DNA from 2 places in the Paenibacillus sp. 11B genome. Region 1 is predicted to be linked to the other one. Evidence: riboswitches for the same ligand, from Rfam matches in the RefSeq annotation. Region 1 holds a riboswitch; the other holds the start of a gene.
The links. A riboswitch is a leader RNA that binds a small molecule or an ion and turns the genes downstream of it on or off. The one in region 1 is predicted to bind glycine.

Region 1 (11,800 bases):
AAGAAGCATACAAGCGAGCAGAAATTTGGCCAGGTATACCGCAGGTCTGGTAATCGGTATCGCCAGGAGCTGCTTCCACGAGCCCTGTTCATGTTCAACATTTGCGATCATCGAGCTGAGAATTGTCGCCCCCAGCATCAACGCAAGCGGTACAAACACAACTACATTCTCCAGCAAACTCTCCCACAGATTCCCTGCATACAGTTCTTTCAGGTAGTCCAAACGCAACCCGAAGTTCAGAGCCTGCATGACCGTGAGACCAATAGGCGCCAGAAAAACGAGAAACCAGATGCCTTTGCCACGAATTTTGAGCCAATCGGACGATAACGCACGGCCCGTCATACCTTTGCCCCCTCACCGATGACCCGCATGAACAAGTCCTCTAAGGATTGACGGTGCTCCTCCACACGATAGACCGCATGGTCCTGCTCGACCAATCGACGAACCAGCAGTGCAATCGCGCTATTATCCATATACGGAAACGTGAGCGCCGCGCCTTCACGTTGACCGAATTGTCCCTGCTCTCTTGCCAGCTTCATCGCCTCTTCCGGCTCGGAGACCGTCAGCCGAATAGAGCTGCCCGTCTGGCTGTGCAGATTGGCGATCGTATCCTGAAGGACCATCTTCCCCTCACGGATAATGCCGACCCGGCTCGCCATCTGTTCCACTTCACTCAGCAAATGGCTGGAAACCAGCACGGTGATGCCGTGTTCCAGCGGCATGCGTTTGATTAACTCCCGGATCTCCTGAATGCCTGCCGGATCGAGTCCGTTCGTCGGCTCGTCCAAAATCAGCAGATCCGGCTGGCCCAACAGGGCACTCGCAATACCCAGGCGCTGTTTCATGCCAAGCGAATAACCTTTTACGGAACGTTTGGCATCCCGGGTCAAGTCCACGATGGAGAGCACTTCGGCAATCCTCGATTTGGGTACATCCAATATCCGGCGCAAGGTTTCCAGATTCTCCACCGCGTTCAGATGTCCATAATAAGACGGATATTCAACCAATGACCCTACACGTCGCAGAATGTCCATGCGATCCTTGCGGATATCCTTGTCGAATATACGGATGACACCTTTGGTCGGCTTGATTAAGCCAAGGAGCATGCGAATGGTTGTTGTTTTGCCGGCGCCGTTGGGACCAAGGAAGCCGTAGATGTCTCCCTTTTTAATATGCAGATCAAGTTCACGGACCGCCGCACGGTCCCGGTATGTTTTCCATAAGTTAGCGGTTTGAATAATATTATCACTCACTGTTAATCACCTCGGATATCATCGTAACCTTCCAAGGTTAAAGCTGAAGTCGGCTGAAGTTTAAGTTTAGTTTAAAAAAATGTTATTTCAATTCACTTCCCGTAACCGTTCCATTGTAAATATACACCCGCACACCTGCCTCGGAGCTATCCACCTTCTTGCGCAGCCCCATCTCACGAACGAGCAGATCCACAATCGACAGGCCAAGTCCTGTTCCTTTCGTTTCCGATTCATACTGCATGCCCGGACCCTGATCCCGGATGACCAGAGCGGTTCGTCCCTGAATCTGCTCAGTGAATATACCAATGTATCTTCCTTCCGTCGCATAGCGGATCACGTTCTGGAACAGATTATCGAGAATCCGACGCATTCCCTGCTCATCTACCTGCCAGATCAGAGGTTCATCCGGCAAATCAATATCGATGTCGAATTGTTCTTTCTCCCAAACGGGATACCACGCTGCTGCCGCTTCCCTGACAATACGGAGTATATCCCTTTCTTCCAGTTTCAAGGTGTACTTCCCGCTAGTAAGCAAATTGTACGATAACATGTTGTCGATGAGTCCGCCCAGGTCTTCCATCTTTGCCTCCATGCGTCCCAATGAACTAACGCCCTTGTCACTCAGCGCTTCTTTATGCAGAGCATGCATATGTCCACGAATGACAGTCAGGGGTGTACGCAGATCATGGGAGAGCCCGGCAATGAGACGTTTGCGCAGCTGCTCTTCCTCCTGTTCCCGGTGACGGCTGTCCGTCAGTTGATGCACCATCTGGTTGAATGATTCTTCCAGCTGTCCAATCTCATCAAATCTGCGAATATCAACCGGAAGTGGGATGCCCTCCTTGCCCGGGGTCATCATCGCGGTCTGCAGCCGGATGAGCCGCTTGCGAATCCGCGCGAAGAACAGGATCGACATGACGATGAAGAACAAAAAGATGACCATCATCAATGCACCCAAATAAAGAAGCTCCATAGGCCAGTTATTCTGCGGTTTCTGCAATAGTGTACGGGGCACCTCAATCACCATGAAGCCTTGTCCCTTGTCCTTGCTGTTTCCTCCCACAAAAGCAACTACCGTCAGGGGATCGCGATAGGATGCGTCCTTCATAAATTGCAGCGTCTGGGACACATTCCATTGCGCAGGAATTTGCGTCTTTTCTGTTTTCAGATCGTCCAACGTCCATTTTAACGTCGTTATTGTCGTATTATTAGATGAAGACTCGGATACAACTACCCCTTCGCCAGGCAAAACAAAGACTGTTTTCCCGTTCTGATCCACACGGTACATGGAAGATAGAGGATACTTATGGTGCAGCTGCTCCATGCGTTTATCTATTGCTGCCGGAGTCGCCCCATCCAGCTTCTTCGCAGCCTGTGACCAGAGGTTACTAATATGGGTGGAGTCTCCATAAGGTGCTGCATTTCCTGTATTCGATTGGTTTACCACCACCACATAAATCACGGATACAATCGGAAGAACGACCGGAACAAACAAAACCGCACACAGAATGAGGATAATATAACGGGACATCAGGGACCGACCGAAACGAAGCTTGCGTTTTCCCGCGAAATGCCGTTCCTTTCCTCTTCCTTTCTCCTGTGTTCCTCGCATGCCGGACTTCCTCATCATGGCTTCTTCACGCGGTACCCTACACCACGAACGGTCTGGATGATCGTAGGGTTCGCCGGATCACGCTCCAGCTTCTCGCGCAGATGACGAATATGGACCATTAATGTCTTGTCCCCGTCCAGGTAAGGCTCGTTCCAAACAGCTTCGTAGATCTGCTCTTTGGTCCGAATCATGCCCATATGCCTGAGCAGATAAGCGAAGATATGAAACTGTTTCCCCGATAAAATAATTTCTTCTCCCGTCTCCTCATTCACGATTCGGTTATCCTTCTCGTAGATGGACAGGTGATCCAGCTTCACCACGGTATCGGCTGAGATCGCAGTCCCTGCCTTCCGAAGCTGGACTTCAATCCGCGCGGCGAGTTCATCCGGATGAAACGGCTTGGTTACATAATCATCAGCAAAATCAAGCCCATGCAGCTTGTCATCAATGGACGTTCTGGCTGAGAGCATCACAACGGGGACGGTAGGATGTTCCTTTTTGAGTCGCTGACCCACCGTAAATCCGTCCAATCCCGGCAGCATGACATCCAGAATAATCAACGAGCAGCCCCCGGCTGCTTCAGCCGCGCCTTCGCCACTTGCGAGCCATACCACTTCATAACCTCGCTCCTCCAGGTCATCCCTGACCCATGTGGCAATCTCGGTATCGTCTTCAATATATAACAACTTCGTTTTCATGCGCGTATTCGTTTCCTTTCTGCACCCTTTGGGTTAATAATATTTGAAACATAATCAAGTATATTGTTTGTATAAAATGTACGAGCTGATTAGCATACAACTTTGGATGTCCTTTATTTTAAATTATACCTTAATCAACCGCTTCGCATAATTCTGCATCGAATGCTGCGACTTGCTGACATACTACATATGTAACAGGAGGAGATTCAAATGCTGCTGGAAGCCATCTATCATCAACCGAAACGGAATTGGGCCTACGCCTACGATAAGGATACCATTCGTCTGCGTCTGCGTGCCAAAAAGAATGATCTCACCGAGGTGCATGCCCTGACCGGGGACAAATACGCTTGGGAACGTACCAAAGCGTTGATTCCTTTAACCAAATTCACATCCGATTCCATGTTCGATTACTATGAGGGGGAAGTAAAGCCTCCGTATCATCGGCTGAAGTATTCTTTTTTGCTGAAAAATGGTTCCGAACAGATTTGGATGACCGAAACGGATTTCCAGGAGCATGAACCCGACGATCCCAGTCACATGTTCCAGTTTCCGTACCTCCATCCCGGAGCTGTATTCACACCGCCTGCATGGGTAAAGGATGCGATTTTCTATCAGATCTTCCCTGAACGCTTTGCCAATGGCAACCCGGATCTCGATCCTGAACATGTGGAACCCTGGGGTGGCGAGCCAACCCCGTTTAACTTTTTTGGCGGTGATCTTCAGGGCGTTATCGACCATCTCGATTACCTTGAAGAGTTGGGCATTAACGCCATTTATTTCACACCCATCTTCGAGGCAACGACCAATCATAAGTACGATACCGAAGATTACCTGCGAGTAGATCGGCATTTTGGCGATGCAGATACGGTCAAACGGCTGGTTGAACTATGCCATAAACGCGGAATCCGGGTGTTGCTGGATGCGGTGTTCAATCATTCCGGGAAGATGTTTGCGCCGTTTGTCGATGTGCAAAAGTACGGGGAAAAGTCCAAATATAAGGACTGGTTCCATGTGCACGAATTCCCGCTGGATGTGAAGGATGGCATTCCTACCTATGAAACATTTGGCTTCGAGGCTCATATGCCGAAGCTGAATACGGAAAATCCTGAAGTGAAGGCATATCTGCTGGAGGTCGCCGAGTACTGGATCAAGGAAGTAGGCACGGATGGCTGGCGGCTGGATGTCGCGGATGAAGTGGATAATGCATTCTGGCAAGATTTCCGCAAGGTGGTTAAGGCTGCGAATCCGGATGCCTATATCTTGGGTGAGGTATGGAATGAGTCCTCCTCCTGGCTGCAAGGCGACCAGTTCGATGCCTCGATGAACTATCCGTTTACGGAAGCGGTAAATCGTTTTTTCGTAAAAGATGCCATGCACGCTGACGAATTCGCGAACTCCATCGGTCGACAGCTGTCCCGCTATCCGCTGCAGGCCAGTGAAGTGGCGTTCAATCTGCTGGACAGTCATGATACACCACGACTGCTCACCTTATGTGAGGGCGACCGGCGGAAGATGAAACTGGCTGCGCTGTTCCAATTCAGTTATATGGGTGCCCCGTGCATCTATTATGGGGACGAGATTGGACTGGACGGCGATCATGATCCCGGTTGTCGGAAATGCATGGAGTGGGATGAGGCAAAGCAGGATCGTGAGCTGTTCACCTTTTATCAGAAGCTGATTGCACTTCGCCATGCCCATCCTGCCCTGCGTGCGGAAGGCAGCATACGTTTCCTGCAAGCCCGTGAAGGTGGAAGCCAGCTTGTAATGGAACGACAGGATGATAAGGAACGAATTCTGATCCTGTTCAATCGTTCGGAAGAAACAGCTATCGTCGAGCTGGAGGCGGACACCGGGGATTGGACGGAGTTATTTGGGGAGAATTATCGTACAGCCAAGGAAAAGGGAATCCTGGCCGTTGAGCTGCCCGCATATGGATATGCTGTACTCAGCACAGATATCGTGTAGCAGCTTGATGTTGTTATGGCCTTGGAATTTGCTACATTGAAAGCAACGCAAATAAGCGCTCGCAGACCTGTGATGGTTCTGTAGAGCGCTTGTTCTGCGTTATGGATGGATGATCCGATCGATTCATTTCACGATTACGACTGAAATTTACTGTGGCGTGGATAACTGCTGCTTGAGCAATTGAATCGTGGCCTCATATTGCACAAGCCCTACTTGCATACATAAACGCTGTGAAGGCGATATTTGTTCGCCAAGTTGCTTCATCTGGCGCTGCAGCTCGGCATACAGCAATTCTTTACGATTCAGCTCCGCCCGGACCCACCCTGTGACGGTATCTTCATCTGCCAGCTCTCCGAAATACAGACGCATCAGAAAATCAGAACGGAACACTTCGGCTTCCAGGGGACTCATCAAATAGGTACTGAACTCCGCAGAACCTTCCGGTGTTAATGTATACACATTTTTGTCAGGTTTTCCTTTTTGTCTAACGGATTCCTTGGTCAATAACCCTGACTTTTCCATCTTGGCGAGTGTTGGATAAATGGTGCCGAAGCTCGCATCAAAGAAAAACGAAAAATATTGTTCAAAGTACTGCTTGATCTCATATCCGGAACATGGCTGATTGTGCAGTATTCCGAGGATGACATGCTGTGTGTTCATCGGTGTACCGCTCCTTTCCAATTCCTCTTAACGTATCACATCCTCCCTTATACGTTCAACATCAGCAGGCATCTGCGATTGAGTTCCCAAGGGATGAAAAATGTTTGTCATCCATGGTCAGGCGAAGTCAGGTTCCCAGCCAGAGCGGCAGGAGCAGCAGCAGCTTTGGATTCTAAAGGAATGCCGGATTGTGCAGGACTCGAGCGTTTGATCCACGTGCACACCACACCCAGAACCAACGTCGCCGCTCCAATCACCACCAGAAGCAGAACATCATGACTAATCCCGCTGCCGCCAAGCACCAGATTCATCATGCCCTCCACTGCATAGGTTGCCGGTAGATAATGACCGATCTGTTGATAGAAATCAGACATGACATCACGCGGAATGGTTGCGCCCGATGACAACATCAGCAGAGGCAGCAAAGCACTGTTTAACCAAGCCCCGGCATTTCCAAGCAGCAACAAGCTCAATTGCGCGACGAATAGAAAAGATAAGGTAATCAACAACTGAAATAGCCATAACATCCACCATCCATCCGCTGATGATACACCCATAACATGCATCATCCCGGCTCCAACGAGCGATACGATAAATGCAGCACCCAGGTTGATGATATTGCGTGCCCAGAAACGCTCCCATTTCCCCGCCTTGCTACTTAGTTCTCCAGACACTTTTTGCAGATTCATACCAAGCAGCATCGCACCTGTAAACGTAGCCGTCACAATCAGCATCGGCACCATCGAAAAGGCAAAGTTTTGAACTGGATTCAGCCGTTCCACTTCTGCCTCCACCCGGGAAGATAACCCCAGCGCCAGCGCATTTGCCTGATCGGAAGCCATACCCGATTGATCCAGCACTCCACGAATGCCATTTTGCTGTACTTCACGGTTCAACGTCGCTGTAACTTGTGCGGATACGTTCTGCATCACACTTTTCACGGTAGCTACGTTGGATTCATTCATCACATACTTCACCTTCACCGGTTGCGATAAATCTCCCGCCTGCTGCATGAAACCCGATGGAATCTCAATAATCATGTATACATCCCTGTCGGTTAACAGCTGTCTGGCTTCTTCCATCGATGCGGATGGTTTGATCACAAAGCCAAGTCCCGCTGCAAGAGACTTCGCTACAGGCTCAGCCGCGGCCCCATCTTCATTCACAATGGTCACCGCAAGCTGAGTCATCCGTGCATTAACCTGATCATACCCACTAAGCCAAATGGTATTAAAAAAAACCTGGAATAATACGGCCGTAATCAACCCGACAATCGTAGCTCCATTTTTCATAAACAGAAGACTCGTTTGAAAAACACGTTTCATCTTATTCATCTCCTTAGGTTGTATTACGTTATTTAGCTTTTCTATATATCATATTGATATATGTCAGTTAATAATATATCTAATCGATATATAAACGTCAATACCTATTTATTTTTTTCTTTGTTGGAACAGCAAAAAAGCCGATACGCCTCTTCATCAGGAAGAATTCGTATCGGCTTTCATATCAAGATGGGAGCAGCATCGACGTTTATGATCCAGACTCCGAGTTAATTCAGTTCATGTTCGTTCATGGTTGTCATGCCTTAGGTTCAGGTTTGTTTTCAGCAGGGGACTCAGACTCTGCTTCAACTTCAGGCTCTGCACGCTTCGCCTTCGGTTTGGCGAGCTTCTCCATCATTTTCCGTCCCGTTGGTGTTTGAGCCAGCCCACCTTGGGCCGTTTCACGGTGCCTGCTTGGCATGGCACTGCCTACTTCCAGCATGACATCAATGACTTCGTCAGACGGAATGGCACTTCGTACCCCGGCCAGCGCCATGTCGGCCGCAGCCAACGCGGTTACGGCACCCAGTCCGTTACGGATGATGCACGGAATTTCCACGAGGCCTGCGACGGGATCGCAGATAAGGCCCAATGTGTTTTTTAACGCAAGACCTACTGCATGAACCACTTGCTCCGGCGTCCCTCCACGCAGCTCCACCATCGCTCCAGCGGCCATGCCGATGGCAGAACCCACTTCAGCCTGACAGCCGCCCTCGGCACCGGAAATAAATGAATTGTTGGCAATGACATAACCGATCGCTCCCGCACAGAACAGACCGTTCACCAGATGCTCGTCACTCCAGCCAAAACGCTCCTGGGAGCTGATAAATACACCTGGAATGATACCACAGGAACCGGCTGTCGGTGTCGCTACGATTCGGCCCATGGATGCGTTCACTTCCGATACACAAAGGGCATACGCCATGGCTAGTGCAGATGCATCTCCAGAGCAAGTCTCGCCTTTACGAATGTACTCGGCCATTTTTTTGCCGTCTCCGCCAGTCAAGCCGCTGCGTGATGTCGTATCTTCTGTCAGCCCTTTGTGAACAGCTTCCTTCATCACCTGATAGTAATCCGACATCTGCCGCACAACATCCGCTTTCGGGATATTCGTCTCCTGAACCTGCTCTTCGATCATCAGCTCGGCAATGGTTTTGGACTCTGCTGTACAGATGGTATTCAGTTCATGTAGATGTTTAAACCGCATCCGGTTCGACCCCTCTCTTCAAATCAATCACGCGAATGTCCAGCATATGATCCAGCGACCGCAGACGGTTTAACATCTCAGGATTCGGCACACCATCCATCTCCATCGCCGTCAGTGCTTCACCATCCCGCGCTTTCCGATCCACTTGCATGTACCCGATGTTCACACCTGACGAACTGATTGTGGAGGTTACGGAGGCGAGCACCCCTGCTTTGTCCGAATGGCGCAGCACAAGTGTCGGAAACTCTCCGCTGATCTGTACACGAAAATCATTCAATGCATGTACCGATACACTACCACCACCAATGGAAGCACCGATTAGTGAACATTCGCGGTCTCCGTGCCATAACTCAATTTTGACCGTATTAGGATGAGGAGCAGGCAGACCACTTGTAAAAAACTCTACCTCCATACCCGCTTCCTCTGCATATTGCTCTGCATCCGGAATCCGTGGATCATCCGTCACATAATCAAGCAGGCCACCGATCAATGCGAGATCCGTACCATGCCCCTGATACGTATCGGCGAAGGAGCCGTACAGCGTTAATCGGGCACGTTCAGGCGTGCACCCCAACCACTGACGGGCAATTCGACCCAATCTTGCTGCTCCAGCCGTATGTGAACTTGATGGACCTGTCATGGACGGACCAATAATTGAAAAAACGTCTTTAAAACGCATCGCAAACCCTCCATTTATAATCGTCATTTTCATCCAGACCTACACCCATAATGTTCCTTTATTACTGAATGATGACATAAGAAAAGGACAGAAGAAGGCCTTAAGGCCCTCTCTCTGTCCTCGATACCTGAGAGTTTCATGATAAGAAGCGCGGCGGATTGATGCATGCCCTGTATTCACAGGTAATGTCCCCTGCACACCGTGCTGCTTGACCATATACCCCTTGGGTGGCGCATATCGCGCACTCTCCAGAGTTGCGTCCAACGATGGTACATTTACCTGAGAGATTAACCACTGCGCCGGGTGCGTAGCAGCTTGCTCCTTCGGTGCCCGACAGCTGCCTTTTTACTCGGCATGCCCAGGACTCTCCCGCTCGCTATCATTCGCTTGTATGGAACCATTCTGATCGTGTACCAGAACGATAATTGAAGTTTTTATTACTTTCTCATTAAGATTAATCGACCGGAAGATCAGTGTCAACAAACTTAACGATTTCTTTGTGAATATTTACTTTTTTCCATTTTATAAACAGGATGAACCAACGATTTGTAAACTTTTATCACATGAATGTGTTAATGCGTTTCATTTAGAAAGCGTATACATTTGTTTGTTTTCTATGAGCAATATCTGTGGTTAGTACTATCTATGTTAAGATCCACAGAACGGTTCGGGTATTCAGGCAACCATTATTCTGTACTAGAATTGCCGGATTTCTGCCTGTCACCCCACCATCGAGTTGGGCTTCGCCGGTTCATCATAAAACCTGCTTCGGGAAGGAAACATGCTCGTCACCCACAATCCCAACGCTGCCAGCACCATCACTCCAGATACAACCGTATATACCATACGAAGCGACAACTGCTCTGCCACCACGCCTGCAACCAAAATGGAAACCACCTGCAGCACGCTTAACCCCAATCCAAGTATACTGCTCACTCGGCCCATCAGACCGACAGGGATATTATTTTGATAAAAGGTAACCAGGCCCGTATTCGCCAGTGCCGAGCACAGACCGAGCAGAATAAAAGCAAACGCCGCCAGTTCAAACGAGAACGAACGGGCGAACAGGAAATAACCCAGTGCGACCAGAAGCACACCGCCACCCATCATGTGACGGATCGGCACATGTTTGGCGAACAGCCAAACCAGCATGGAGCCTGCCAAATAACCAATCCCGGTGATACTCATCAAAGCTCCGTACTGCGATTCAGGCAGGTTCATCACCTGACGGATAAACACCACTTCCTGGGCATCGAGCGACATGCCGACCACCAGAATGATCTGAAACAGGGCATATATACCGACCACGTAGCTCGACTTCCGGCTAAAGCTCAGTACAGCCCTCCAATCCTGGGCAATCAACCGAGGTGTCAGCCTGTTTCCCGTCCCTTGATTCTGTTCTCCAATGCCCAATTTGGGAAGAAACAATAGAATCACAGCAGAAGCAGCAAAGGAAACCGCATTGGCATAAATGGCTGCAGCCGGAGATAAATAAATCAGCATCACTCCCGCGACTGCCGGGCCGGTAATAAATGCACCTGAGCTGATTAAGGCTTGCAAAGAGTTGAAGCGCTTGCGCCGTTCAGCAGGTACCAGCCGGGTAATGTACACCTGAGAGGAAGGGACAAATATGGAGGAAGACATACTGATCAGAAACATCACTGTATACATCATCCATAGGCTGGAAATCAGGGGGAGCATCGCCACCAACAATGCCCGCAGCATATCGGCACCAATCATCAGCTGCCGCTGATCATAACGATCAATCAGACTGCCTGACCATAACTTCGTGCACACCGAAGCAATTGGCGAGATAATCCATAACCCTGCGACTGCCGCTGGGGACTGTGTCATATTCAGCACCATCAGGTTAATCGCCACAATATATATGAAGTCACCTAGATTGGATATGCCCACTCCGCCAAGTAGCAATCCGGCATGCTTCCAGCCACCAGACGGAATCTTCGAAGCAACTCTTTTTTCATGAATGTTATTCATAGCGCTTCCCACCCAACAGAAATCACAAATTATAACTCATAGAAGATGCTCTCATTGTGTACATAGGGTCTGCAAAATTTGCTGCAAATAAGAGGCATTCGCTCTTTCATCCATTCGTACCTTGACTCATTCTCCATCTGAAATGCGAAATAGCCAAACGTAAAGATTAGCATGAATCCTTCCATTAACCGAATATCACGCTTCGTCAGTGGTTCTGCCTGCTCCGTATAACCCGATAGGAAGATATCCCGTTCCTCCCGATTGAAAATCGTAGCTGCCCCTCCGGCATCAAAGAGATAGTAGCCATAACCGTATAAACAAAAATCAATCATGGATATGCCCTGATCCGTCACCAGCAGATTGCCGCGGGTAATATCCGCGTGAATCACTCCCCAAGTCTCGG
Region 2 (11,800 bases), on a different contig from region 1:
AAACTCGAAAATCGCCTGTAATTCTCCCTGGCTGATCTCGGGTTGATAAGGAGTATAGGCAGTATAAAACTCGGAACGGGAGATGACATGATTAATGACGGAAGGAACGTGGTGATCATAAATGCCTGCACCCAGGAAACTGGCGTGTGTCTCGAAGTTGGCATTGGCTCCCGCTTGCTTTGACATATGACGTGTGAGTGCATATTCATCCAGTTTGGAGGAAACAGGCAGTTCACCCTGATAGCGAATCTCCTGTGGAATGTCATGGAACAGATCCTCAATTGTTTCCACACCGATGGTTGCCAGCATGGCACTCTGATCCTGCTCGGTCATGGGAATATAGCGGTGCTTGCTCATGCTTGATCAGCTCCTTGAGTAGGTGTCTTTGGCGCACGTGTCCGTTTATGAAAAGGGGTCTTCACGACCTCGGCTTTCAGTTTCTTGTCACGAATCTCAATCTCCAGCGGGGTACCCAGTGCAGCATATTTGCTGTCAATCAAGGCCAGCCCCAGATTGCGTTTTAGCGTAGGGGATTGGGTGCCTGTGGTTACTTCACCAATCTGTACGCCTTCGGCGTATATCGGATAATGGGGGCGGGGAATACCACGCTCCAGCACTTCGATGCCGACCAGCTTGCGGGCAGGCCCATCATTTTTTTGCTGCAACAAGGCTTCATGTCCGATAAACGGCCCGGCATTCAGCTTCACAAACATGCCAACGCCAGCCTCCAGCGGCGAGATGGTTGCAGACAGCTCCTGTCCATACAGGGGAAGCTTGGCTTCAAAGCGCAGCGTATCCCGGGCACCCAGTCCGGTCGGAACGAGTCCGTAACCTTCTCCCGCCTGCATCAATCCGTTCCAGACCACAGCGGCCTGTTCGGCAGGAACATAGAGCTCAAATCCGTCTTCACCCGTATATCCGGTGCGGGATAACAGTAAAGTAACGCCACATACCTTTGCATTCGGTACAAAACGGAAAGGCTCAATCGAAGACACATCAGTGTCTGTCACCTTTGCGAGAATATCCACAGCAAGTGGGCCTTGCAGGGCAAGCAGCGCCGTTTGTTCGGAATCATTAGTCATCGTTACGCCTGGCGACATGTGCTGCTGCAGCCATGACCAGTCCTTGTCGATGTTGGAGGCATTAACCACCAGCAAATAATGCTGGTCTTTCAGTTTATAGATCAACAGATCATCGACCACGCCGCCATCCGGATAACACATTAACGTGTATTGAGCCTGACCGGGAACGAGTGTTGTTACATCATTGGTCGTCATGTGCTGTAAAAAAGCTTCCGCGTGTTCACCTTGTACGGTGAATTCACCCATGTGGGATACATCAAATAATCCGGCACGTTCTCGTACCGCTTCATGCTCTTTCTGAATTCCGCTGAATTGTACCGGGAGCTCCCAGCCACCAAAATCAATGCATCGTACGCCTTCATACTGCTGATAGAGTGGAAAGAGTGGGGTTCTAAGCAAATCGGACATCCAATCACCTCGTCATGGGCCGTCAACCGGCCGAGTGTCTAACCGTGGATCAATGAATCTGGCATCAACATTTAATTATAAAAGTAAGGTAAGGACGCTATAGGCAGCGCCGCTCTATAACCTGTTTTCGTTTTTTTGGGAAAAAGGAAAAGGACAGGCCAAAGAACCGGCATGCCAGAAGCACGCTGTATTCTTAGGCTCTGTCCTTGGTACCTGAGAGTTACCCCGCCGCATGATGCAGCAGGTTTCCCCTTGGGTGATCCTAACGCCCACACAGGGCGAATAGATGCTCTCCAGAGTTGCGTCCCGTAAAAGTCCTTTTGCCTGAGAGATTCACCTCCCGCTTGTCGGTGGTTTACTCCTTCGGCGTTACCGCATGTACACCCTGATTCGGGTGTCAAGGGTAATCTCTCCCTTTACATTCATCCGCGGGTAATGCATAGACCAACAAACATATTTACTACTCTCATTAAAGCCTGAATCGACTATTGATGTCAAGAACGATATCATAGAAATCAACAAAAAATCCGAATGATATTTCAATATGATTCTGTAATGTTCGTATATTTTTAAAGAGCACGCTTACTTTTCTAATATTCACCATTATATGTAGAGAGAGCCCAATGGAGTTACAGGCATATAAGGAAGAAAGTCAAATAAATTGTAAGGTATCTTGACATTTGAATCTAAAATATCATACGCTATGTTTTGGGAAAAAGGTTAAGGTCAAAGAAGCGCATGCACTCATTAATGAAAAGCGAGGCGGATATCGATGAGCGAATTAAAAAGTGATTTCCTGTACAGTGAAGAGCACGAATGGGTGCAGACCGTAGGGGAGGATACCGTACGTATTGGCATTACCGAATTCGCGCAGCATCAGCTGGGTGACATTGTGTTTGTAGAATTGCCTGACCTTGAATCGGATGTAAAGGCGGAAGACAGCATTGGAACAATTGAATCCGTCAAAACCGTTTCGGATTTGTTTTCTCCTGTAAGTGGAACAATTGTTGCTGTAAATGAGGCATTGCAGGATTCCCCGGAGCTAGTTAATAACTCTCCATATGAAGAAGGCTGGATGATCGAAATCCGTGTTGAGGGCGATTTGACAGCAGCACTGTCCACATTGATGAATGCGGATGCGTATCGTAAACATACGGAATAAAACTAGGGTTGCATTTTCCGCTGGAGACTGAATTTCAGCCTCAGGCCAAATGCCGTTTAACTTAAAAAGAATGAATCGATTGATTATAGATCCGGATGGTAATCCTGCTAATCCGGAGAATACTTAGGCGCAATTGTCTCACCTGTAACGGGCTGAGCAATTGCGCTTTTTGCCGTTGTTATTAGAGTATTTCAGATTATTTGAATGAAATGAATAACACCCTAACGTGTTTCATCATCAATCCTGAATGAGATAGAAACTGCTCATTAAAATTGAATAAATTTACAATTTTATTTGTCATTAAAATGGGGTAATTCGTGGGTATGATACAGGAAAGGGAATAACAGGTTCCATTCCTTATACAAGGTTCAAAATGGGACAATCCTTCAAATTTAAATCTTGTCATCAACGTTCATGACGGAAGTAGGTTTTCATTTCGTTGTAGAAGATACCGTTTTCATTTACGATATGGTTGTGAAATTAAGATTTATTACAGATTTGTACCTTCGTTCGTCTGGATCATCGTGTCAAAATTCAGTGGAATTAAGGTTTAATATGTTGAGGAGGTTTTTAGTATGAGTTCAGTGGACGCAAAGTCCGGAAAAAGCGGAGGAATACGGGTCGGCGTTCAGAAGTTTGGACGTTTCCTGAGTGGTATGGTTATGCCGAACATGGGTGCATTTATCGCCTGGGGTTTAATTACGGCATTGTTCATTCCAAAAGGATGGTTCCCTAACGCAGATTTTGCATTGTTGGTTGATCCAATGATCAAATATTTGCTGCCGTTACTTATCGGTTACACAGGCGGTACGATGGTACACGGCCAACGTGGTGGTGTAGTCGGTGCGATTATGACCATCGGGGTTATTGTCGGCAGTGACATCCCCATGTTTCTTGGTGCCATGATTGCGGGACCGTTGGGAGCCTGGGTCATTAAGAAATTTGACAAGGCTGTCGATGGCAAAATTAAATCCGGGTTTGAGATGCTCGTTAACAACTTCTCCGCTGGTATTATTGGTGGGATTTTGGCCCTTCTAGCGCTTAAAGGTATCGGGCCTTTCGTTGAAGCGATTAGCAAGGTGTTATCGGCTGGGGTAGAAACCTTGATGAATGCTGGTCTTCTCCCGCTGGTCAACTTGATCATTGAGCCAGGAAAAGTATTATTCCTGAACAATGCCATCAACCATGGGATTCTGACACCGATTGGTACGGATCAGGCAAGAGAACTGGGACAATCCGTATTATTCATGCTTGAATCCAATCCGGGACCTGGACTTGGCATTTTGCTGGCCTACTGCTTCTTTGGTCGGGGATCAGCTAAATCTTCCGCTCCAGGTGCTGTAATTATCCATTTCTTTGGCGGGATTCACGAGATTTATTTCCCTTACATTCTGATGAGACCGATACTGATTCTGGCTGCGATGGCTGGTGGTGTAGCGGGTACATTGACTTTTATGCTGACAGGAGCTGGTTTGGTTTCAGCACCGTCACCGGGTAGTATCATTGCTTACTCTTTGTTAACACCTAAGGGTGGATATCTTGGCATGTTTGCAGGGGTAGCCGTAGCTGCGATCATCTCCTTCCTTGTGGCATCTGTGCTGCTCAAAACAGGTAAACAGAAGGATGACGAAGATCTGGATACTGCATCCAGTCGTATGAAAGACATGAAAAATCAGGGCAAAACGGGTAACCTCACCGTTGATAAAGACAATCGGGAAGCTGACCGTGCGGCTGATATTGCTTCTGCGGCAGTAAAAACGGACATAAACAAAATTGTCTTCTCCTGTGATGCAGGAATGGGTTCGAGTGCCATGGGTGCATCGATTCTGCGGAAGAAAATGAAGGCAGCCGGTGTGGATGTCGCTGTAACGAACACGGCGATCAGTGAGATTCCGCAAGATGCCGACATCGTCATCACTCAGAAAACATTGACAGACCGGGCCAAATCCGTGGCTCCAAATGCAGAGCATATTTCCATCGATAACTTCCTGAAGAGTCCTGAATATGAGGCACTGGTGGAGCGCCTCAAATCGGACTCCTGATGAGTAATATTACAAGGAGACAGCGTGAGATCGTGGAGTTCCTGCTGGAGCATCCGCATGAGGTAACTGCTGGCGAAATAGCTGTTGCGGTCAAAGTAAGCACCCGTACTGTGCATCGGGAGCTGCAGATGATTGAACAATGGCTTGAGCCCCTTGGCATGAGATTGGAAAAAAAATCGGGAACCGGGGTTCGAATTGATCCCGGTTCCGATGATTTGGCTGTATTGCGCCAACAACTTGAGCTTAACGAATATGTAGAGTTTACGCCCGAAGAGCGTAAACTCTTCATGCTTTGTATTTTGCTGGATGAGTCCGAGCCTGTGAAGCTGCTTGCGCTGGCCTCAGATCTGAAGGTAACCGTGTCTACGGCGAGCAATGATCTGGACGATCTGGAGCCACGCATTCATCTGGCAGGCTTGAAGCTGGTTCGCAGACGCGGATATGGGGTCAAGATCAATGGAAGCGAGTGGGCTCATCGCATGGCTATTTCTGCGCTCGCTCTTGAATATCTGGATGAATCCGATTTGTTCGGTAGGCAAGCGGAGCAGGGCGTCTCCAAAGTAAACAGTAAACTATTGGAAATGATTGGGCATGAGGATGTACTTACGGTCGAAAATGCGTTGTGGCAGCCAGATATTGAGTGGTTGGAAAATATTCCGGAGCGTCAATACATGAAGCTGCTGATTCAAATGTCTGTAGCGGTTGTGCGTATCCGTAAGGGCTTTGGTATTGGTCTGGGCTCTCAACTGGATAAAAAAGACGTTGGAAATTCGCTGCAAGGCGACAAGGGGAAGGTACCAGAATATTTGGCTTCCCGTTTGTGCGGTGTTCTGTCTGCCCAGCTTGGAATTGATTTTGTGGACGAGGAGCAGGCTTATTTTCACAGACTGCTGATTGAAATCGAGCGATCGATTCATTCCTCACGTCTGCTGCCCATAGACGATCTGGTCTTACTCAATATGGTTCGTTCTCTCACAGATCGAATGCAGGAGAATACCCATTATTCGTTCCATGAGGATCGGCTGCTGCGTGAGGGTCTAATTGCTCACATGGAGCCGGTGCTGGAACGAATGGATGGACGGCAGCTCATCCGTAATCCATTGCTTCAGCAGATCCGCAAGGATTATGAATCATTATTTGAGGATGTAAAGAAAGCGGTGCGAGAGGCTTGGCCCAATACGGATGTGCCGGATGAGGAGATTGGATTTTTGGTGATGCACTTCGGTGCTTCCATTGAACGGCTGCGGGTGCTGAAGCGAGAAATCAGGGCTGTCGTCGTCTGTACCAGCGGAATCGGATCTTCACGAATGTTATCGAGCCGTCTGTCCAAGGAAATTCCCGAAATTCGGATTGTGGACAGCGTGTCATGGTATGAAGCCGCACGTATACCGAAGACGGAATATGATTTGGTTCTCTCTACCGTGGATCTGCCAATGGATAAACATCAATACTACAAGGTGAGCCCACTACTGACGGCAGAAGAAAGTGAACGTTTAAGGCACTTCATCAGGACAACAACGCTTCAACGGGAACATAGTCCCCCACCTGAAGCAGAGTCAAGGGCAACTGGACGATTTACCGATCCGGTTGGGCTTGAAGCCACCCTGATTGAAATTGTACAGATTATCGGCAAGTTTCAGGTGTTCCCACTGGATAATCAAGAGATCGGATTTTTCAAAACGGCCTACGCCATGTGCAGCGTTTTGCATCAATCTGGTGTGTTGAACAATCCAGAAGAGATTGCCAGGCTGCTGGAGGAGCGTGAAGAGGTTGGAAGCCAGAAAATTCCCGGGACTTCCCTCGCGCTGTTTCATACACGCAGTGATGGCATTCACAGTCCTTCAATCACGCTTTTCCAACTGACAGAGCCGCTTCTGCGCACGCCGGAAGACCCGGCAGGTGTCAGCCATGTGCTCTTGATGCTTGGACCGAGACAGTTATCGAAGGAAAGCTTGGAGGTACTGAGTGAGATCAGTGCGCTATTGTTGCAGGAAGAAATGATTGCATTACTTGAAAAAGGCAACCGGGATGACCTTATTCATTACTTGTCCCAAGAACTTGCGGGATTTTACCGCAGCAAAACCGAAATTGGAGGTATTCAAACATGAGTGTGTTAACTAAAGATAAAGTCATCATGAATGCAACGGCTCAGGACAAATACGAAGCGATTCGTATGGCAGGTCAGATTTTGAAAGACGCGGGACATATCACCGCAGAATACATTGACAAAATGCTGGAGCGTGAAGAGATTGTCTCCACGTATGTGGGCAACGGACTGGCGATTCCACACGGCACGAAGGAATCCAAATCATTCATCCTGTCCACAGGTATATCGGTTATTCAGTTCCCGCAAGGTGTTGATTTTGGGGAAGAAAAAGCGTATATGGTGATTGGTATCGCCGCTCAGGGCGGAGAACATATGGAGATCCTGACCAGCATCGCAGTCATCTGTGCTGAGGAAGAGAACATGGAAGCTCTGCGTCATGCTCAAACCGCTGAAGAAGTCATTACTATTTTGGAAAGTGAAATGGAACTATGAAGGCCCTTCACTTCGGAGCAGGGAATATTGGACGTGGTTTCATTGGTTTGATCCTGTCCCGTGCTGGCTACAATGTCGTTTTCTCGGACGTTAACCAGGAGCTGGTTAAGGCTCTAGAGCAGCGTGGAGAGTACACGGTTGAGCTGGCTAACGAGGCCAAGGACCTGGAGACCGTTACCGGTGTGAGTGCAATCGATGGAACGAATCTGGATACCGTCGCTCAAAACGTTGCAGAAGCGGAACTGATCACAACGGCCGTGGGTGTAGGCATTCTGAAACATATTGCTCCCGGTATTGCGAAAGGTCTTACAGCCAGACTGGGAACAGGTGATGTCTTCCAGCCCCTTCACATTATTGCCTGTGAAAATGCAATTGGAGCCAGCACTCAGCTGAAAGAACATGTATATGGTCTGCTTGATGAGCGTACTCGCCTGCTTGCGGATCAGTACGTGTATTTCCCGGATTCAGCCGTAGACCGTATTGTGCCGATTCAGCATCATGAGGATCCATTACATGTACAGGTAGAGCCTTTCTATGAATGGGTCGTTGACCGTTCACAAATGGCCCCTGCTTTCAAACCGGTTGAGGGTGTAATGTATGTGGATGATCTGGAGCCGTATATCGAACGGAAGCTGTTTACCGTAAATACCGGACACTGTATTGCCGCCTATATTGGATATGTAAACGGGTTTGATACAATTCAGAAGGCTATTGCCGATGAAAAAGTCAAATCTATTGTATATGGGGCCTTGCAGGAAACCGGGGCAGTATTGGTGAAGCGTTTTGGATTCAATGCGGATGACCATCAGCTGTACATTGCCAAAATATTGGAACGGTTCGTTAACCCACATCTGACGGATGAGGTAACTCGTGTAGGACGTTCTCCGCTGCGGAAGCTGTCCCCGAATGACCGTCTGGTTCGCCCGGCTCTCCAGGCTTACGAGTACGGAACGGAGACAACACATCTGGCGATGGGAATGGCGGCTGCCTGCAAGTTTAATATTTCCGAAGATCCGGAAGCAGTGGAGCTTCAGACTACGATCCAGCAAAAAGGGATTGAAGCAGCACTCAGCCAGTATACGTCCATGGACGAGAACCATCCTGTACTGAAGCAAGCGGTAGCGCATTATCAACAAATGCAGAAGTAACATTCTTCATTACAGTACAACGTAATATCGACAGAAGAAGAGCCTCACAGGGTTAACTGTGAGGCTCTTTATTTTGCTCTGCCTTCTTTTTATACTTATCCAGACATGCTTCGCATATACAAGACTTCCTGCGTTGTTCTGCCGGAATGGGGTCAAATACCCCTTCGGGGAACACGGCCTGGTTACACCAGCATGCTGAATGAGGGCGGCCTGCTGCATAGGAACAGCCATTGGCTTCACCACATAAAGGACATACAAGGACTTCTGCAGTCACCTTCTTTGTATCCTGCTCAACAGACATATGAGTCTTCCTTCCCCCGTTGAATTTCTTAACCACGAACGATCGATAGGTTTATTAAAGTATATCAACTCCACCCATGATATCAATCCTGTGGTTATTCTTCAGGAGGCAATTCAATCGTCAATCCTTCCACATGCTTGCGACCCATCAGTTTGCGCTTCTTCCGGTTTTCCTTGGTCTCCAGCACAATGTCGAGGTCATAGTCGTCGCCCGGATAAAGTTCCTGTGCAGATATATGCAAAGTCAGGCGTTTCTTGTGAATTTTGACTTTGCGTCCGCGCAGCATGACTCCGATATTCCCGCGACTGTCCTCCACATCGCAGACAATTCCTGACTGGTTCAGATAGGCTGCATAGACGCGATCCCCTTTTCGGAATGCTTTGGCAGGGGATGTGGGTTTTGATGCTCCAGTCCAATTGGACTGGTTTCTAAGGCCAGTTTGTACGGACGGGCTGACAGGTTCGTTGACAGGTTCCAACGTGTTCCTTGTTTTATTTGAATGCTTTTGTTCAGCCATGCTGCTTTTTGGTGATGGTGAAGAATTCACGTCGGGCACAGCTGATGTAAAGTTTGGAGAGACACGTTGCGAGACTCCCTGATCTGAAATGAGCTTGGAGCGCTCAATAATGCGCTGCGGCATCCCCAGCTTCAATGCAATGGAATAGGCATAGCTTTCCCCGGCTTCTCCAATCCGCAATCGATAGAGAGGCTGGAGCGAGACTGTATCAAATTCCATTCGTGCATTCTCAAATCCAGACGTGGCTGCCGCAAAATGTTTGATTTCCCCAAAATGGGTAGTGGCGACAACAGTAGCTCCGCGGCTGTGCAGCTCCTCCAGCATAGCGATCGAGAGTCCCACTCCTTCACCGGGATCGGTACCGGAGGCCATCTCATCAATAAGCACAAGCGTCGATGAATCGGCTTGAGCCAGGATGCCAATCATGTTGCGAATATGTGCAGAAAAGGTGCTGAGTGCTTGCTCCAGGCTCTGCCCATCACCGATATCGACGGCAACCTCATGATACACGGCCATCTCGCCCTCTTCAGCGACAGGGACAAGCAGACCGGATTGCATCATCAGGGTGAGCAGACCTAGTGTCTTGAGGGCAACCGTTTTGCCGCCTGTATTCGGTCCTGTAATGATCAGTGAGGAATACGTGTGACCAATTGCAAAATCAAGAGGTACCATGGATGCGCCCATTAATGGATGGCGTGCTCCTTGAAGCCGAACCCGTCCATTGGCATTGACGCGTACAGTTTGTCCGTCCATGGTCGCCGCATATTTCGCTTTGGCGAATAGAAAATCCAGAACCCCTACCGTTTCCGTATTTAGCGCAATTTCACGATGATAAGACTCTGCCATGGAGGTTAAGTCACCTAGGATTTTCATCTCTTCCCGTGATTCCTCCGCTTGCAGTGAAGCCATCTCCATTTGCAAACCTACTAATTCCGCTGGCTCAATGTATACGGTTTGGCCGCTGCCTGACTCATCCAGCACACTGCCTTTAACGTGTTTGCGGAATTCTTTCTTGATGGGCAGCACCGTTCTTCCACCACGTTGGCTAATGACATTCTCCTGCATAATGGAGCGGTGTTTGCTTATGAGAGAATCCAGCTTGCGCTTCATGCGCTCCTCATTCACCGTCATTTTTTTACGAATACGTATTAGCTCCTTGCTTGCCTGATCCTGAAGGCGACCATTATGGATGCATCGTTCAATCTCGCTCAGCAGGGACTCCATCCATATCATGGATGAAGCGTATCGGCTGACTGTAGGAGCAATCTCGGATTTACCCTCCATGTATTTCATAAGCTGTGCGCAGCTGCGTAGAAATTGGGTGAGATGGCTGAAATCCCGCTCCGTGAACAAATAACCGGTGCCGAGCAGATCCATGATGGTCTCCATGCCGTCCAGTGAAGGGATGGGTACACTTGCGCCGTAACGAATCAAAGCAGCAGCCTCAGCGGTCTCTTCCAGCCGCATTTGAATCAGAGGCGCGTCCACCATGGGCTTCATGTCTCTTGCATAACGTTTGCCCAGATAGGATAGGGCACAGGCTGCAACGTTTTTTTGAATTTGGGAATAACCCAGACTGTTTAGTGTGTTTTCATTCATGCTTGATCTCTCCTTGGTTATAAAATGGAATTTCGGTTTAAGCGATGGAACATATTCCCGGAAAACGCAAAAAGGGCGGAGAATGAACAAACGTCATTCTCCGCCCTTAACGTAGGGGAAAGCAGGGCCCGTTATAGGTCTATACAAAAAAATCCACGCTGAACACAGCGCGGAAATAGACCCGGACACGTACAATCCCGGAGGCGATTTATGATATCCGCTGTTCTTAACTAAGTACAGGGTAATGGCGCATCAAAAAATACACGTATGCCATAAGGCACAAGCGAATCGAAGGCCAAACTCCTGAATATGAAACTTGGTTAGTTAAGAACGCTCACCGACATCAAAATCTCTCCTTTGATTGAGGAATATGCAACCAATATAAACTGGAAATTGCCTTAAAGTCAACCTTCAATAATAAATAGTGGACTTGAATAACAATGGGTTTTAAAATAACAATAGTAAATTAATCCAATGAAAGCGATATTATACATACGTTTTGCATGAGATCGGGAAGTAATTCCGAAAGCGTTCTCGTTCAAATAACGCAAAATGAACACAAAGGAGGATGCTCTTTTTGCCTAAATATCTGCTGCGTTTGCTCTGTTTTACCATGATTCTTGGAGCCCTTCCGGTCATTGTTATTGGTTCAGTCTCCTATTCGATTGCTTCGCGTGACATTGAGCAGAAGGTACGTGAGAGTAATTTGCAGATTCTGCATCAGACCCAAATGCGGGTAGAGCAAGTGCTGCGCAGTCTGCAATTGTCGTCCATCCAATATGTGAATTCTCCATTGGTTTTACAAGCGATGAAAAAACCGTTGGACAGCAGCGAATTCCAGGACATTCGTGATCTGACCTCCGGATTTAATAATTTGCAATCGGTTACAAATATTGATCAGGCCTATCTCGTGAATCTGGATGAAGACTGGGTCGTTTCGATGAGATCCTTTGGAAAGTTGGATGATTTTAGTATTCGGGACCGGATTGGCTCCTATTTGAA

Region 2: linked by a shared signal. The riboswitch ahead of gcvT (glycine cleavage system aminomethyltransferase GcvT) and the one ahead of sdaAB (L-serine ammonia-lyase, iron-sulfur-dependent subunit beta) in region 1 are both predicted to bind glycine.

What each region holds. Positions count from the first base shown of each region.
Region 1 covers NZ_JAUKNS010000009.1:126,557-138,356, forward strand. The annotation lists gene Q0V21_RS29530 (ABC transporter permease) at 1-342, opposite strand, end outside; gene Q0V21_RS29535 (ABC transporter ATP-binding protein) at 339-1,253, opposite strand; gene Q0V21_RS29540 (HAMP domain-containing sensor histidine kinase) at 1,336-2,865, opposite strand; gene Q0V21_RS29545 (response regulator transcription factor) at 2,880-3,563, opposite strand; gene Q0V21_RS29550 (alpha-glycosidase) at 3,774-5,528, shown strand; gene Q0V21_RS29555 (PadR family transcriptional regulator) at 5,676-6,188, opposite strand; gene Q0V21_RS29560 (YhgE/Pip domain-containing protein) at 6,296-7,513, opposite strand; gene sdaAA (L-serine ammonia-lyase, iron-sulfur-dependent, subunit alpha) at 7,770-8,720, opposite strand; gene sdaAB (L-serine ammonia-lyase, iron-sulfur-dependent subunit beta) at 8,710-9,399, opposite strand; glycine riboswitch at 9,512-9,653, opposite strand; glycine riboswitch at 9,658-9,781, opposite strand; gene Q0V21_RS29575 (MFS transporter) at 10,120-11,397, opposite strand; gene Q0V21_RS29580 (phosphotransferase enzyme family protein) at 11,427-11,800, opposite strand, start outside.
Region 2 covers NZ_JAUKNS010000001.1:1,775,839-1,787,638, reverse strand. The annotation lists gene gcvPA (aminomethyl-transferring glycine dehydrogenase subunit GcvPA) at 1-357, opposite strand, end outside; gene gcvT (glycine cleavage system aminomethyltransferase GcvT) at 354-1,490, opposite strand; glycine riboswitch at 1,689-1,789, opposite strand; glycine riboswitch at 1,793-1,916, opposite strand; gene gcvH (glycine cleavage system protein GcvH) at 2,263-2,652, shown strand; gene Q0V21_RS07820 (PTS mannitol transporter subunit IIBC) at 3,228-4,694, shown strand; gene Q0V21_RS07815 (BglG family transcription antiterminator) at 4,694-6,802, shown strand; gene Q0V21_RS07810 (PTS mannitol transporter subunit IIA) at 6,799-7,233, shown strand; gene Q0V21_RS07805 (mannitol-1-phosphate 5-dehydrogenase) at 7,230-8,381, shown strand; gene Q0V21_RS07800 (cysteine-rich CWC family protein) at 8,434-8,682, opposite strand; gene Q0V21_RS07795 (endonuclease MutS2) at 8,777-10,798, opposite strand; gene Q0V21_RS07790 (helix-turn-helix domain-containing protein) at 11,376-11,800, shown strand, end outside.